Regions from separate parts of the Roseovarius sp. B08 genome, predicted to be linked through region 1. Evidence: riboswitches for the same ligand, from Rfam matches in the RefSeq annotation. Region 1 holds a riboswitch; the other holds the start of a gene.

Evidence for each region. A riboswitch is a leader RNA that binds a small molecule or an ion and turns the genes downstream of it on or off. The one in region 1 is predicted to bind cobalamin.
Region 2: it holds a riboswitch for cobalamin, as region 1 does, so the genes downstream of both, ACSQ76_RS08485 (hypothetical protein) here and ACSQ76_RS18055 (CbtB domain-containing protein) in region 1, are expected to answer to the same signal.

What each region holds. Positions count from the first base shown of each region.
Region 1 is NZ_JBPRLW010000001.1:3,546,484-3,552,856, reverse strand. It holds partial or broken gene cobT (nicotinate-nucleotide--dimethylbenzimidazole phosphoribosyltransferase) at 1-768, shown strand, start outside; gene ACSQ76_RS18065 (adenosylcobinamide-GDP ribazoletransferase) at 765-1,490, shown strand; gene bluB (5,6-dimethylbenzimidazole synthase) at 1,510-2,184, opposite strand; cobalamin riboswitch at 2,448-2,653, shown strand; gene ACSQ76_RS18055 (CbtB domain-containing protein) at 2,690-2,866, shown strand; gene ACSQ76_RS18050 (CbtA family protein) at 2,871-3,572, shown strand; gene ACSQ76_RS18045 (hypothetical protein) at 3,646-4,143, shown strand; gene ACSQ76_RS18040 (DUF1636 family protein) at 4,127-4,501, opposite strand; gene ACSQ76_RS18035 (DUF6925 family protein) at 4,520-5,521, opposite strand; gene ACSQ76_RS18030 (adenosylcobinamide amidohydrolase) at 5,508-6,170, opposite strand; gene ACSQ76_RS18025 (ABC transporter ATP-binding protein) at 6,170-6,373, opposite strand, start outside.
Region 2 is NZ_JBPRLW010000001.1:1,667,004-1,673,376, forward strand. It holds gene ACSQ76_RS08470 (SLC13 family permease) at 1-1,502, opposite strand, end outside; gene ACSQ76_RS08475 (YebC/PmpR family DNA-binding transcriptional regulator) at 1,661-2,410, shown strand; gene ACSQ76_RS08480 (GNAT family N-acetyltransferase) at 2,550-2,831, shown strand; cobalamin riboswitch at 2,897-3,085, shown strand; gene ACSQ76_RS08485 (hypothetical protein) at 3,192-3,464, shown strand; gene ACSQ76_RS08490 (Mrp/NBP35 family ATP-binding protein) at 3,987-5,051, shown strand; gene ACSQ76_RS08495 (glycosyl hydrolase family 28-related protein) at 5,258-6,373, shown strand, end outside.

The DNA.
Region 1 (6,373 bases):
GGGGTCAACCCGTTCCCGCAGGACGTGACGGCGCAGATGGTGGCGAATTTCGAGCATGGCGGCGCGGCGATCAACCAGTTGTGCCGGGCGAACGGGGCCGATCTGTCGGTGATTGCGCTGGAGCTGGACCGGCCGACCGCGGATATCACCGCCGGGCCGGCCATGTCGGAAGCCGAAACGCTGGACGCCATGCGCCGAGGGGCTGCGGCCGTCGATCCTGGGGTCAGCGTTCTGATCCTCGGCGAAATGGGCATCGGAAACTCGACCATTGCCGCCGCAATGGCCAGGGGCGCCTTCGGCGGAGACGCGGCGCATTGGGTCGGCAAGGGGACGGGATCGGATGACGCCGGGGTCATCCGCAAGATCGACGTGGTGACACGCGCCTGCGCGCGTCATTTGGATGCCGGCGGGCTGGACATCCTTGCCCGGCTTGGCGGGCGCGAGCAGGCGGCGATCTGCGGCGCCGTGCTGGAAGCGCGGGCGCGGGGCATTCCGGTCATCCTTGACGGGTTCATCTGCACGGCCGCGACCGTGCCGCTTTTTGCCGCCGACCGGCGGTTCCTGGACCATTGCCTTGTCGGGCATGTCAGCCGTGAGCCGGGCCATGCGCGGCTATTGTCGGAACTGGGAATGCGGCCGATCCTGTCGCTGGACATGGCGCTGGGCGAAGGGTCGGGCGCGGCGATCGCGCTGGGCGTGTTGCGCGCGGCGCTGGCCTGTCACGACGGGATGGCGACCTTTGCCGAGGCCGGGGTGTCCGGTCAATGACCCTGCGTGCGCGCGTTGCCGAGCTTCAACTGGCGGTGATGCTGCTGACCCGGCTTCCGGCGGGGCGGATCGGTGACGACCCGCCGACGATGCTGGCCGCGCGGTGGGCGTTCGTGCCGGTGGGGGCGCTTGTCGGCGCCGTGACGTGGCTGATTTTCAGTCTGGCGGAGGTGGTCGGCGCGTCCGAGCAGATTTCGGCCCTCCTGGCGTTGGGAGGACTGGCGCTTGTCACCGGGGCGCTGCATTTTGACGGGCTGGCGGATTTTGCCGATGGGCATGGCGGCGGGCGCGACAAGGCGCACGCGCTGGAGATCATGCGCGACAGCCGCATCGGCAGTTACGGCGTGGTTGCAGTGGGGGTGATCGCGGCCCTGTGGGCGGTGTCGGTGGCGGACGCCGATCCCGGCTGTTGGGCGTTCGTCGGCGCGGCCATGCTGAGCCGCGCAGCCATGGTGGCGGTGCAGGAGAGCCTGGCGCCGGCCCGCGCGGATGGTCTGGGGCGCAGCGCGGCGGGGCGCAGCAAGGCCGCGCGCGGGGTTCTGGCGGTTGTGGCAGTCGTGGCGCTGGTGGTTTCGCCCTGGGCGCTGCTGGGCTGTGCGCTGGTGACTTTTACCATCGGCTGGCTGGCGTGGCGCAAGATCGGCGGGCAGACCGGCGACGTTCTGGGGGCTGTGCAACTGGTCTCGGAAACCGCGATCTGGGTGGCGCTGGCGTGCCTTTGACGGCCCTTTGGCCGGGCTGTCAGTCCTGCCAGCCCTCGTGCATGATCAGGTCATCGAGCGAAATCCGCTGCCGCCACCCCTTGGCTGCCAGTTCGGGCTGGTCGTAGAGCTGATCGACATACCCCACGCAGAGATAGGCCACCAGCTCGACATGCTCGGGGATGCCGAGCAGGGCGGCGATTTCGCGGTGATCGAAAATGCTGACCCATCCGACGCCGATCCCTTCGGCGCGGGCCGCGAGCCAGAGGTTCTGCACCGCGCAGACGGTCGAATAGAGGTCCATGTCGCGGTTATGCGTCCGGCCCAGGACCACCTTGCCGCCGCGAGTGCGGTCGCACGTGACCACGATATTGAGCGGCGCCTTGGTGATTCCTTCCAGCTTCAGCGACCGGTAGGTGGACTGCCGGTCGTCAGAAAACATGGCGGCGGCTTCCTCGTTGGCGCGGCTGAAGACGCGCTGCACCTCGGCCCGGCGCTCGGGGTCGCGGATCAGCAGGAAGTTCCACGGCTGCATGAAGCCGACGGACGGCGCGGCATGGGCCGCTTCGAGAACCCGGCGCAGGGCGTCCTCGTCGATCGGGTCGGGCAGGAACTCGTTCCGCACGTCGCGGCGCGCGGCGATGATGTCATAGAGGCTCTGCCTTTCCTGCGAGGAAAAGATGCGTGCCGGGCTTGGCCTGGGTTGATCCGCCATGAGGGGCCTCTGCGATAGATGCGGCGAGTTTCGGGCGACCCTTTCGGAGGGCGATATCGTGTGAAAAGCGTCGGCAAGCGGCTTTGCTTTGGCTTCCGGCGCGGCGGTTGTCATGTCTATGTCAGAGTGGGGCGGGACTTTGCAAGCATGACGCAGATTGGGTGCCCGGGGCCGGCGGGAACCCTGGCCTTGCGGTTCGGTCGCTGGGTTCGAGATTCGCTTATTGTTATGCGTTGTATTGTTGACAGGTCGCAATGCTTGCTAGACTAACGGGAATGATCGGTTCCATTTCCGCACGGGATGGAGAACAGGGAACGCGGTGCGCCGGAAAACATTCGGCAATTCCGTGGCTGTCCCCGCAACTGTAGGCGGCGAATCAGGCTGAATACGTCACTGGAGCAATCCGGGAAGGCCAGCCAGACGATGAAGACCCGCAAGCCAGGAGACCTGCTGATCGCGACTGAAACCACAAGGCCTTCGGGTGTGAAGGCAAAGAGGTAGAATTATGAATGTAGAGACTGCAACAGCCACACAGACGACATCCGCCTCTGCGCTGGTTTCGGCGTTCGCGATTGCCGCGCTGGGCCTTGGTGTGATCTTCGTGGCAGGCCATGTGCAGGCCGGGACGCTTCACGACGCGGCGCATGACGTGCGTCACGCCACCGGCTTCCCCTGCCACTGAACCGATGTTCACGCGTCTGCTGACCAGCGCCCTGTTCGCTGGCGCTGCCGCAGGGTTGATTATCGCCCTGTTGCAGCTCTTTTTCGTGCAGCCGGTCCTGCTTCATGCCGAGCTTTATGAAGGCGGTGATCTGGTGCATTTCGGCACCGACTCGACCGTTTCGGCCACGCCGGAGCTGCCTGGCTTCGATGCCGTGCGGGATGGTTTGAGCATCATCTTCACGATGCTGATCTATTCCGGTTACGCGATGATCCTGGTGGCGCTGATGTCGCTGGCCGAGACCCGTGGTGCGGCGATCAACGCGCGGACGGGCCTGGTCTGGGGTGTTGCCGGGTTCGTGGCGGTGCACCTGGCGCCGGGCTTTACCCTCGCGCCGGAGGTTCCGGGCGTGGCCGCGGCGGATGTCTACGAACGCCAGATATGGTGGTTTGCGACCGTGCTGACGGCAGCGATCGCCATGTGGCTGATCGCGTTCAGCCGGAGCTGGGCCGGGTGGGGTGCCGCCGTGGTGCTGTTGCTGGCGCCGCATGTCATCGGTGCGCCCGAGCCCGAGGTCTTTACCGGGCCCGTTCCGACCGAGATCGGCGCCCTGTTCGCGTCGCGCGCACTTGGGATCGGATTGGCGGCCTGGGTCATGCTGGGGGCTTTCGCGGGTTTCTTCTGGTCGCGCGAAAGCGAAGCGACGGGCCAGGCGCAGACCGTCTGACACCGGCATATCATATCCCGGGCGCGTGCCGTGCGCGCCCGCTTTCTTTTCAAGCCTGAGGTCGGATTCGCCAATGGACCGTTCCATTCCAATGCTTCTGATCGGCCTCGTTTTCGGCGGGGGCATCGGGTTTACGGTCGCCGCGGCGAACGGTGTCGCCCTTGACGGTCATGATCATGGCGACCCGGCCCATCATGGCGGTCATGAGCAGCACGCCGGGGCGGCCATGCACGACCACGGCGACATGTTGTCGGTTCCGGCGGGCGCCGATGCGCCAAAGCTGGAGATCGAGGTGACGCCTGATCCGTCTGCCGGCTGGAACCTGCATATCATGACCGAGAATTTTCGGTTCTCGCCGGAAAATGCCAGCCGCGACCATGTTCCGGGCGAAGGACATGCCCATGTCTATGCCAACGGCGTCAAGCTGGCCCGGGTCTATGGTCCCTGGGTGCATCTGGACACCCTGCCCGAAGGCGAGGTGGAACTGGAGGTGGCGTTGAACAGCAACGACCATCGGCCTTTGGCCGTGGACGGTGCTCCGGTTGCGCAGACCGTCACGCTTGGCAACTGAGCGCGGGGACGCGGCCCACCAGACAGAACCGAAGCCTGCCGCAGGGCTGGGCGTCCTCGATCCAACCGTCCGGGGCGGCGAGGTAGGCGCGCAAGGTTGCGACGATATCCGCAGCGTCCTTCACCGGGTCGACCCCGTTGAAGAAATAGGTGGCCCGGCCCGGGCCCTGCATGGCCATTGAAACCGGGCTGGCGCAGCCGTTCATGCACCCGCGTTCGACGATACTCACCGCGTCTGACAGGCCTGAGGCCGCCAGTTCCTCGTGCAGGGGCGCAAGGTCCAAGGGGCCGCAGTTCTGACAGAAATGGACGGTGGCGGCGGGGTCATCCGGTGTCTTGCATTGCTTACAGGCTTCGATGCATACAGATCCCAGCCTTCAGTGTCCCGGATTTTCCGGGTCGGCATCCGCATCGCCGCGGTCGAAAGCGACCGCCCAAGCGTTCAGCAGGGCGCTGTCGCCGTGCTGGCGGCGCCATTGGCGGATCGCGTTGCGCAGACCGGCCCGGGCCACGCGGGTGTCGGCTTCGACCCAGGTTTCGGGTTCACGTGCCTCGCGGAGCGCGGTCCACACGCGCTGTTTCTGGTCGACGTAGTCCGTTGGGCCCCAATCGGACAGCAGCGCCTGGAAGGCCGCGAATGAAGTCTCGTCAAAGTCCTGGTCCTCGCCGAGGCGTCCCATGACGGGACTGTTCGGGTGAAAGCCGCAGCAGGGTACCCAGCCGTCGGGAATGGGCGTGTTGGCGGAATGGGTCCGGTTGGCACGTAACAGCTTGGGCAGCACATGGGTGTGCGGCCCCTCGGGCGAGGTGCCGCCTGTGTCCGGTCCGCCGATCATCTGGTAGACCTCGACCCGGCCCAGGCGGGTGAGGGCCACGCGATGCGGATGCGCCTTGAGGATCGCACCCATTGCCGGGTTGTCCTGCTCGAATAGCGAGCGACCGGCGTTCGCGCGGAGAGTCTCGAGCAACGCGGGATCGGCTGTGCGGATGCAGAAATCGACCTGCGGCTGGGCGAGGCCCATGTCGAAGATGACCGCCTCTCGGTCTTCCTCGCGGATCGCATCGGTGTCGGGGCCGAGTTCGGTCAGAACCTCGCGCCGGTTCATCGAAGCGACGTCTTCGGGCAGGCAGAGCGAGACCGCCTGCGTCCAGCGGTGGGATTTGGGGCTGAGCGTCTCGTAGGCGACGGGCCGGACGCCCTCCAGCGTGTCGATACGGATGCCGCCGCGCGATGTGACCTGCTGCAATGCCGATGCTTCGGACGCCGGGGGATCGCCCACCACGTGGTGAAATTCTGCAATCGCGCCGAAAGAGCCCATGTTCCAGCCCGCGTTTGGGTCGTTCAGCCCTTCCTTCAGTACCGATTCAAGATGTTGCATCGAACATTTCTCCTCTTGTGGCCAACCATTGGCGTGCGCCGTCCAGAACGGCGGAATAGACGGCGCGGCCCGTGGCTTCGCCGATTTCGGTGTGAAGGCCGGCATAGCGTGCCCGCCCCGGCAGTGCCGCGATGGCAAGGCAATCGGTTCCGGTCCCGGTGGCGCGCCCCGGCGCGAGAGGCATGTCCACGCCCATCACAGCAGCCGTACGCGCCTGAATCGCGATGCTCATGGTCTCGATAAGGGCGGCTTCGGCAAGACGGCGGTTGAGACGGAGTGCTATGTTGATGGTGCCCCAGTGTTCGCCTTCGGGAGCGGTCCTGTGCCCCACGCGCTCGGCATTGCTGAGACCGACGGTCGCGACGGCCTGCGCCTCTGTCGCGCCGGCGGTGGCGACGGCGTGGGTGAAGCTGCGAACATCGCGGGAGGTCAGAAAGGCCACGGCATCCTCGGCGTTTCGCGCGGCAAGCTCGGCTTGCAGCCAATCATGGGCCTCAAGGTCCGGTGTCAGGTCCGCGTCGCGCACTTCGCGCCAGACGATGCATCGCGCCTGAACGAGGCCGGGCCTGTGGACGGCCCAGCTCAGCACCTGCATCTCCTGTCCGAGGTCGAAGTCCAGCCAGGGGCGATGGAGCGAGACGCCGTTCATCACAGCACCTCGAGCGGTTGGAACACGAAGCCGCTGTCGGTGTCCTGAAACCATGCGGTGACGCCGAAAATGTCGGCAAGGCGTTGGTCGGTCAGGACATCGGCGGGATTGCCGTCCGCGACGAGGCCCTTGTTGCCCAGCATGACCAGACGGGTGCAGTGACGGGCGGCAAGCCCGAGGTCATGCAGCGACACCAGGGAGGA
Region 2 (6,373 bases), 1.9 Mb from region 1:
TCCGAGAGGGTCATCGTGACCACCATCAGCACGGTCAGGATCGCCCAGGCGGGCAGCCCCTGGGTCAGGTCCACGAGCGCGCCGGCGATAAGGGCGGTGCCGCCGGCCTCTTCCAGCGCGGCACCGAGGGGGATCATCGAGCCGAGCAGCACCACGACCGGCCATTCGATATGTGTATAGAGTTCCGAGGGTGGCACGATGCGGGTCAGCACGTAGGCCATGACAACAAGTCCCAGCGCGATGGGCAGGTAGATGAGCCCGAAGCTGGCTGCGGCGACGGCCGCGGCGAAGAGGCCGATGGCGGCCCACGTCTTGCGGTCCTGCGTGACTTTCAGGCCCCGCTCGGCCAGCGGCAGGCAGCCAAGCCACTCGGTCACGTCCGAGCCGGTTTCATGCGGCACCAGCAGAAGCAGGATATCGCCCGGCTGGATCGTGGTCTTGCGGACCTGATCGCGAATCTGGCGGCCGCGACGGGAAATGCCCATCAGCACCGACCGTTGACGCCAGTTGAGGCCCACGGACTGTGCCGTGCGACCGGCGATGCGGGCGTCGCGGGGTACCACGACCTCGATCATGTCGAGCCCTTCACCGGCAGCGCGGAGCTTGTCCTCGCGCGTGGAGTCCGAAAAGGCGAGCGAGAGCGCGGAGCGAAACTCGTCGAGCGCGTCGGGGGTGGCCTCGATCACCAGCGCGTCGCCGGCCTGCAGGATGGTGTTGCGTGCCCGGCCATAACGTCGTTTGCCGTCGCGGACCAGGCCGAGAAGGGCGACGTCGTTGCTGTCGGCATCCTCCTGAAGTTCGGCGAGGCGTTTGCCGATCTGGGCGCTGTCCTCGGGGATCGTCAATTCGGCGAGGTAATCGGCCAATTCGGCGGCGTGTAGGGCGCTGTCGTCGCGAGCCGGTATGAGCCGCCAGCCAATGACGGCGACGAAGACGAGACCTGCAAGCGCGGTGACGGCGCCGACCGGGGCGAAATCGAACATCGAGAAAGGTGTACCCAATGCGTCCTCCCGGATGCCGGCGATGATGATGTTCGGTGGTGTGCCGATCAGCGTGGCCATGCCGCCAAGGATGGTGGCGAACGACAGGGGCATGAGGCTGAGACCCGGAGAGCGTTTCGCCTTGCGGGCGGTCTGCACGTCGACTGGCATCAGCAGAGCGAGGGCGGCGACATTGTTCATGAAGGCCGAGAGCACGCCGCCGATGCCGCCCATTATGGTGATGTGCGCGCCAAGGCTGCGCGAGCTGTCGACCAGCGTGCGGGTGATGAGGAAGACCGCGCCGGAGCGCACCAGCCCCGCCGAGACAACCAGGACCAGCGCCACGATGATTGTCGCTGGGTGGCCGAAGCCGGAGAAGGCAGCGTCGACCGGCACCACCCCCACCACCACGCCGATCAGCAGCGCCCCGAAGGCCACGATATCATAGCGGTAGCGCCCCCAGAGCAGGAGCGCGAAGACGCCGCCGAAGAGGGTGAAGAGGATGATCTGGTCCTGGGTCATGAGCGCTGCCTGTCTTGTGCGGCGGCGCGGGCCGCGCCTTGTGCCGGACAGCGTACCGTCAAGACGTCGGCGCGCAACAGGCGATTGGCGGGATTGCACAGGGGCCTGCGCCTGATTTATAGAGGCGTGAACTTCACGAATGTCATCGGAGGCATGTCATGGCCGGCCACTCAAAATGGGCCAATATCCAGCACCGCAAGGGCCGTCAGGATGCCCAGCGGGCGAAGCTCTTTTCCAAGCTGTCGAAAGAGATCACGATCGCCGCCAAGATGGGCGATCCGGACCCCGACAAGAACCCGCGTTTGCGGCTGGCGGTCAAGCAGGCCAAGTCGCAGTCGATGCCCAACGACAATATCGACCGGGCGATCAAGAAATCGGTCGCGGGCGAGGGCGAGGATTACGAGGAAATCCGGTACGAGGGCTATGGGCCCAACGGCGTGGCGGTGATCGTCGAGGCGATGACCGACAACCGCAACCGGACCGCCAGCACGGTGCGTTCGACCTTTACCAAGCATGGCGGGAACCTGGGTGAGACGGGCTCTGTCGGGTTCATGTTCGAGCGCAAGGGGCAGGTGACCTACCCTCCGGATGCGGGTGACGGCGACACGGTGATGATGGCCGCGATCGAGGCCGGGGCCGAGGACGTGGAATCGGGCGAGGACGGGCATGTGATCTGGTGTGCGGACACGGACCTGAACGATGTCTCGACCGCGCTGGAGGCGGAGCTGGGCGAGAGCGAGGAGACCAAGCTGGCCTGGCGTCCGACGACCACGACCGAACTCGACCTGGAAGGCATGCAGAAGCTGATGAAGCTGATCGACGCGCTGGAAGACGATGACGACGTGCAGAACGTCACGACGAATTTCGAGGCCAGCGACGCGGTGATGGACCAGCTTGCGGCGGAGTGATCCGTTCACAGGACCGGCTTTGAGCGGCGCCCGTTGCGGGCGCCGCTTTTCGTTCGGGGGGAGGTCGGGCTGTGATGCGCAACATCGTGGACCTTTGTGCCGCGGTGCGGCATCCTGTGCTCAGCCACAGGAGATACACATGCAGATCGACCATGAAGACGAAGAGAGCAAGGGGCGCTACGTGACCCGGATCGACGATGGACCGGAGGCCGAACTGACCTATTCCAAGCTTGGGAGCAACGCCATCATCATCGACCACACCGGCGTGCCGGAGGCCTATCGCGGCCAGGGGGTGGGAGTGGCGCTGGTGACACGGGCGGTGGAGGATGCCCGTGCGGCGGGCAAGAAGATAACGCCGCTTTGTCCCTTTGCCGCGGCGCAGTTTCGCAGACATCCCGAGTGGGCGGACGTTTTGGCCTGAGGCAGATGTCGGCGCCGGGACGTTCAAGGTCGCAATCGCGGGTTGCGTCAGCGTTCGGTTGGCGGCACATTGAGACTCCCGAAGGTGCCGCGCAGGTCGCGGAGAATTGGGAAGCCGGTGCAAGTCCGGCGCTGCCCCCGCAACGGTAAGGATGGGGGATACCGCAGATGGCCACTGGGGCGCGACGCCCCGGGAAGGCGCGCGTATCCGCACCCCCGCCAAGCCCGGAAACCAGCCTTTGGGTATGACGTCGAACCGCGGGGGGGCGGTGCGGGCGGTGGACCGGGAAAGACCGGTCCTCGCACGGCTTTCCTTCGCCCCATGCCGGCCCGGGGTGTGGCCGGAGGAAGAGCAGAAAAGATGAGCCTGACACCGATCATGGATGGACTGGAACGCAGCGGTGCCACGGGCGCCGAGGCCGAGGCAATTGCGCGGCTGGGGTTTCTGGAATGGGTATTTGCCTATCCGGGTGCCGTGACAGCCCGGGTGGTGCACGAGGCCTTGTCCGAGCCGGCCGTGCAAAACGCCGGCAGCGCGGCGGCGCGTGCGTTCGTGGATGTGCTGGAAGAGGCGGGGCAGGCCGCGCCGATGACCCGCTGGCGGCGCGGGCGGGCGGGCCGAATGGTGCACTGACATCACCAGACCGGCTGGCTCTGCGGCTTGGCGAGGCAGGGCTTGTCCGGGGCGAAGGCGGTTAACGACCGGCGATGTGGAGGATCGTGTTGGGGGAAAGAAAAAACGGCGACGCCAGGGAGGAGGAGAGGCGCCGCCGTTCTTTACGTCGGGTCCCAGGGAGGAGGAAGGGACCGTTCGTTCAGTAGGGCTCGTATCGAGCCCGGGTATTGCCGGGACCGCACAAGGGAGGAGAGGCGGTATCCCGAACAGGTACCAAACGGGAGGAGCGGCACCTGATTGTTTTAGCGAGCGTTTGGCGCGGTGGCCGTCTCGTTCGCTGTTGGGTTAAAGATAGCGATATGCTGCGCCTGCACAATGGATTTTGCTGCAATGCAGCTATGCAGGAAGCGCATAGAGGAATAGTATAATTTTTACTTTTATTTTCATCTGTTTGATGGATTTTTGTGCGGGTTTGAGACGGGGGTTGTGCCCGCGTTCAAAAATGCCACTTTCGGTGTCGAGAATGCATGGAGACCGGGCATGACAGAAATACTCGACAATGTGCGTACGCAGCTGGAACGGCTGGAACTTCCGGACGGTGGCAATGTCATATCCCGTGACATGGTGCGTGCGATGCGCATTGAAAACGGCGAAGTGCGATTCGTGCTGGAGGCGCCGAGTGCCGAAATGGCCCGCCAGATGGAGCCGCTGAGGGCCGCCGCCGAGCGCGCGGCGCTTTCCGTCGAGGGGGTGCGTTCGGCTCAGGTTGCGCTGACGGCGGAGGCGGCCGAGGCCCCCGCGCCCACGCTGAAGGTCGGGCGGCATCCCGAAGGCGGCAGCGCCTCGATCCGGCCGGGCGGGGTAAAGTCGATTCTTGCGGTGGCGTCCGGCAAGGGGGGCGTGGGCAAGTCGACCATGGCGTCGAACCTAGCGGTGGCGTTGGCGCGGGCGGGGCGGCGCGTGGGCCTGCTCGACGCCGATATTCACGGGCCGAGCCTGCCAAGGATGATGGGCGTGACCGAGCGGGCCAGCAGCCCGGACGGCAAGATCCTGACACCTCTGGAGGCGCATGGCGTCAAGATGATGTCCATCGGGCTGATGATCGAGGAGGACCGCGCCGTTGTCTGGCGGGGACCGATGCTCATGGGCGCGCTGCAACAGATGATGAGCCAGGTGGACTGGGGTGATCTGGACGTGCTGCTGGTGGATCTGCCGCCGGGGACGGGGGACGTGCAACTGACCCTGTGCCAGAGGGCGGCGCCCACCGGCGCGCTGGTGGTGTCGACGCCGCAGGATGTGGCGCTTCTGGATGCGCGCAAGGCGATCGACATGTTCAACACGCTTAAGACGCCGGTGCTTGGCCTGATCGAGAACATGTCGATGTTCCACTGCCCGCAATGCGGGTACGAGGCGGCGATCTTTGGCCATGGTGGCGTGGCGCAGGAGGCCGAACGGCTGGGCCTGCCCCTGTTGGGCGCCTTGCCGATAGATCTGGAAACCCGGTTGGGCGGCGACGCGGGCCGGCCTGTCGCGCTGGGGGACGGTGCGGTGGCGGAGGCCTATGCGCGGCTTGCGGACAGGCTGGTGCAGGGCGGGATGGCGTAGCGCCTTTCGTTCATGGGACATGCCGGGAATGGTGGGTGTTACCCACCTTACCTGCGTTGCGCCCGCAGCCCCACCGTCACGGTGTCCTGATCCTCCATTAACCCCTCGTTGATATTTCCCTGAGCCCGGGTGCGGTCCGTTTCGCGCCTATGGCTGGCAATCACGTGACGCCTGGGGGACGGCCCCCGGCGCGGAAAGGGAAATTCATGAACAAGGCAATTACCGATGGCATCGTCTTCATGCCGCCGGCCTTCGCGAACGGGCTTGATGTCTGGTCGAGCGAGAACGGCACGCCGGGGTCGGACACATATGATGGCGCCGCCAATGCCGCCTTCGTCCCCGCCGACCAGGATTTCGGCGGCGCGCTGGAGGTCCAGAAGGTCCAGGGCACGCAGAGGCTGCGCTACATGGGCGAGACGCCGATCCTGCCCGGCTGTTACCTGCAGATCACCGCGCGGGTGAAGGCGGTGTCCGGCAACCTGCCCAACGTGCGGATCGCCGGCTGGGCCGGGGGCGCGGGAGGTGCCCACGTGACAGGCCTGACCGAAGTGGGGCCGAGTGTTGCGCTGACGACCTATGGCGAGGTGGTCGAGGTCACGGCCGTCGTCGGCAGCGGTGAGCGTGGCGGCGTCGACATGGTCTGGGGAACCGGGCCGCTTTACGGGCATTTCGGCATCGACCTGACCGGGCCGAATGGCGGTGTGGTGCGCATCGACGATATCCGCATCGAGGATGCGACGAATTTTTTCCTGCGCGACATCGTCGGCATGGTCGATGTGCGCGATTACGGCGCGCTTGGCGATGGCAGCACCAATGATCTGCCGGCCTTCGAGGCGGCAGACGCTGCAGCCAACGGGCGCACGGTGCTCGTGCCGGCGGGCACCTACTATCTTGCCGACAGCCTGACCATGCAGAGCAAGGTCAGCTTCGAGGGGGAAGTGACCATGCCCGTCGACAAGATCTTCGAACTGGTCAACGATTTCGACTTTTCCAAGTATGTCGATGCGTTCGGTGGCGATACCGAGATGGCGTTCAAGAAAGCCTATCAGGCGCTGCTGAACAACCCGGGACATGTAGAGCTGGACATGAAAGGGCGCAAGGTGGCCCTGCGCGAACCCGTGGACATGCAGGCCGCCGTGCCGAACCGCACAACCTACAAGACGCGGCACCTGATCAAGAACGCGCAGTTCTCGGTGTTTCCGGGGCCGAACTGGGACACGGATACCGTCACCTCGCAGGCCACGTACAGCGCCGGTGACAACAAGCGGCTGACCAGCGTGGCCAACGTGGCCAACATCCAGGTGGGGTCCCTGGTGACCGGC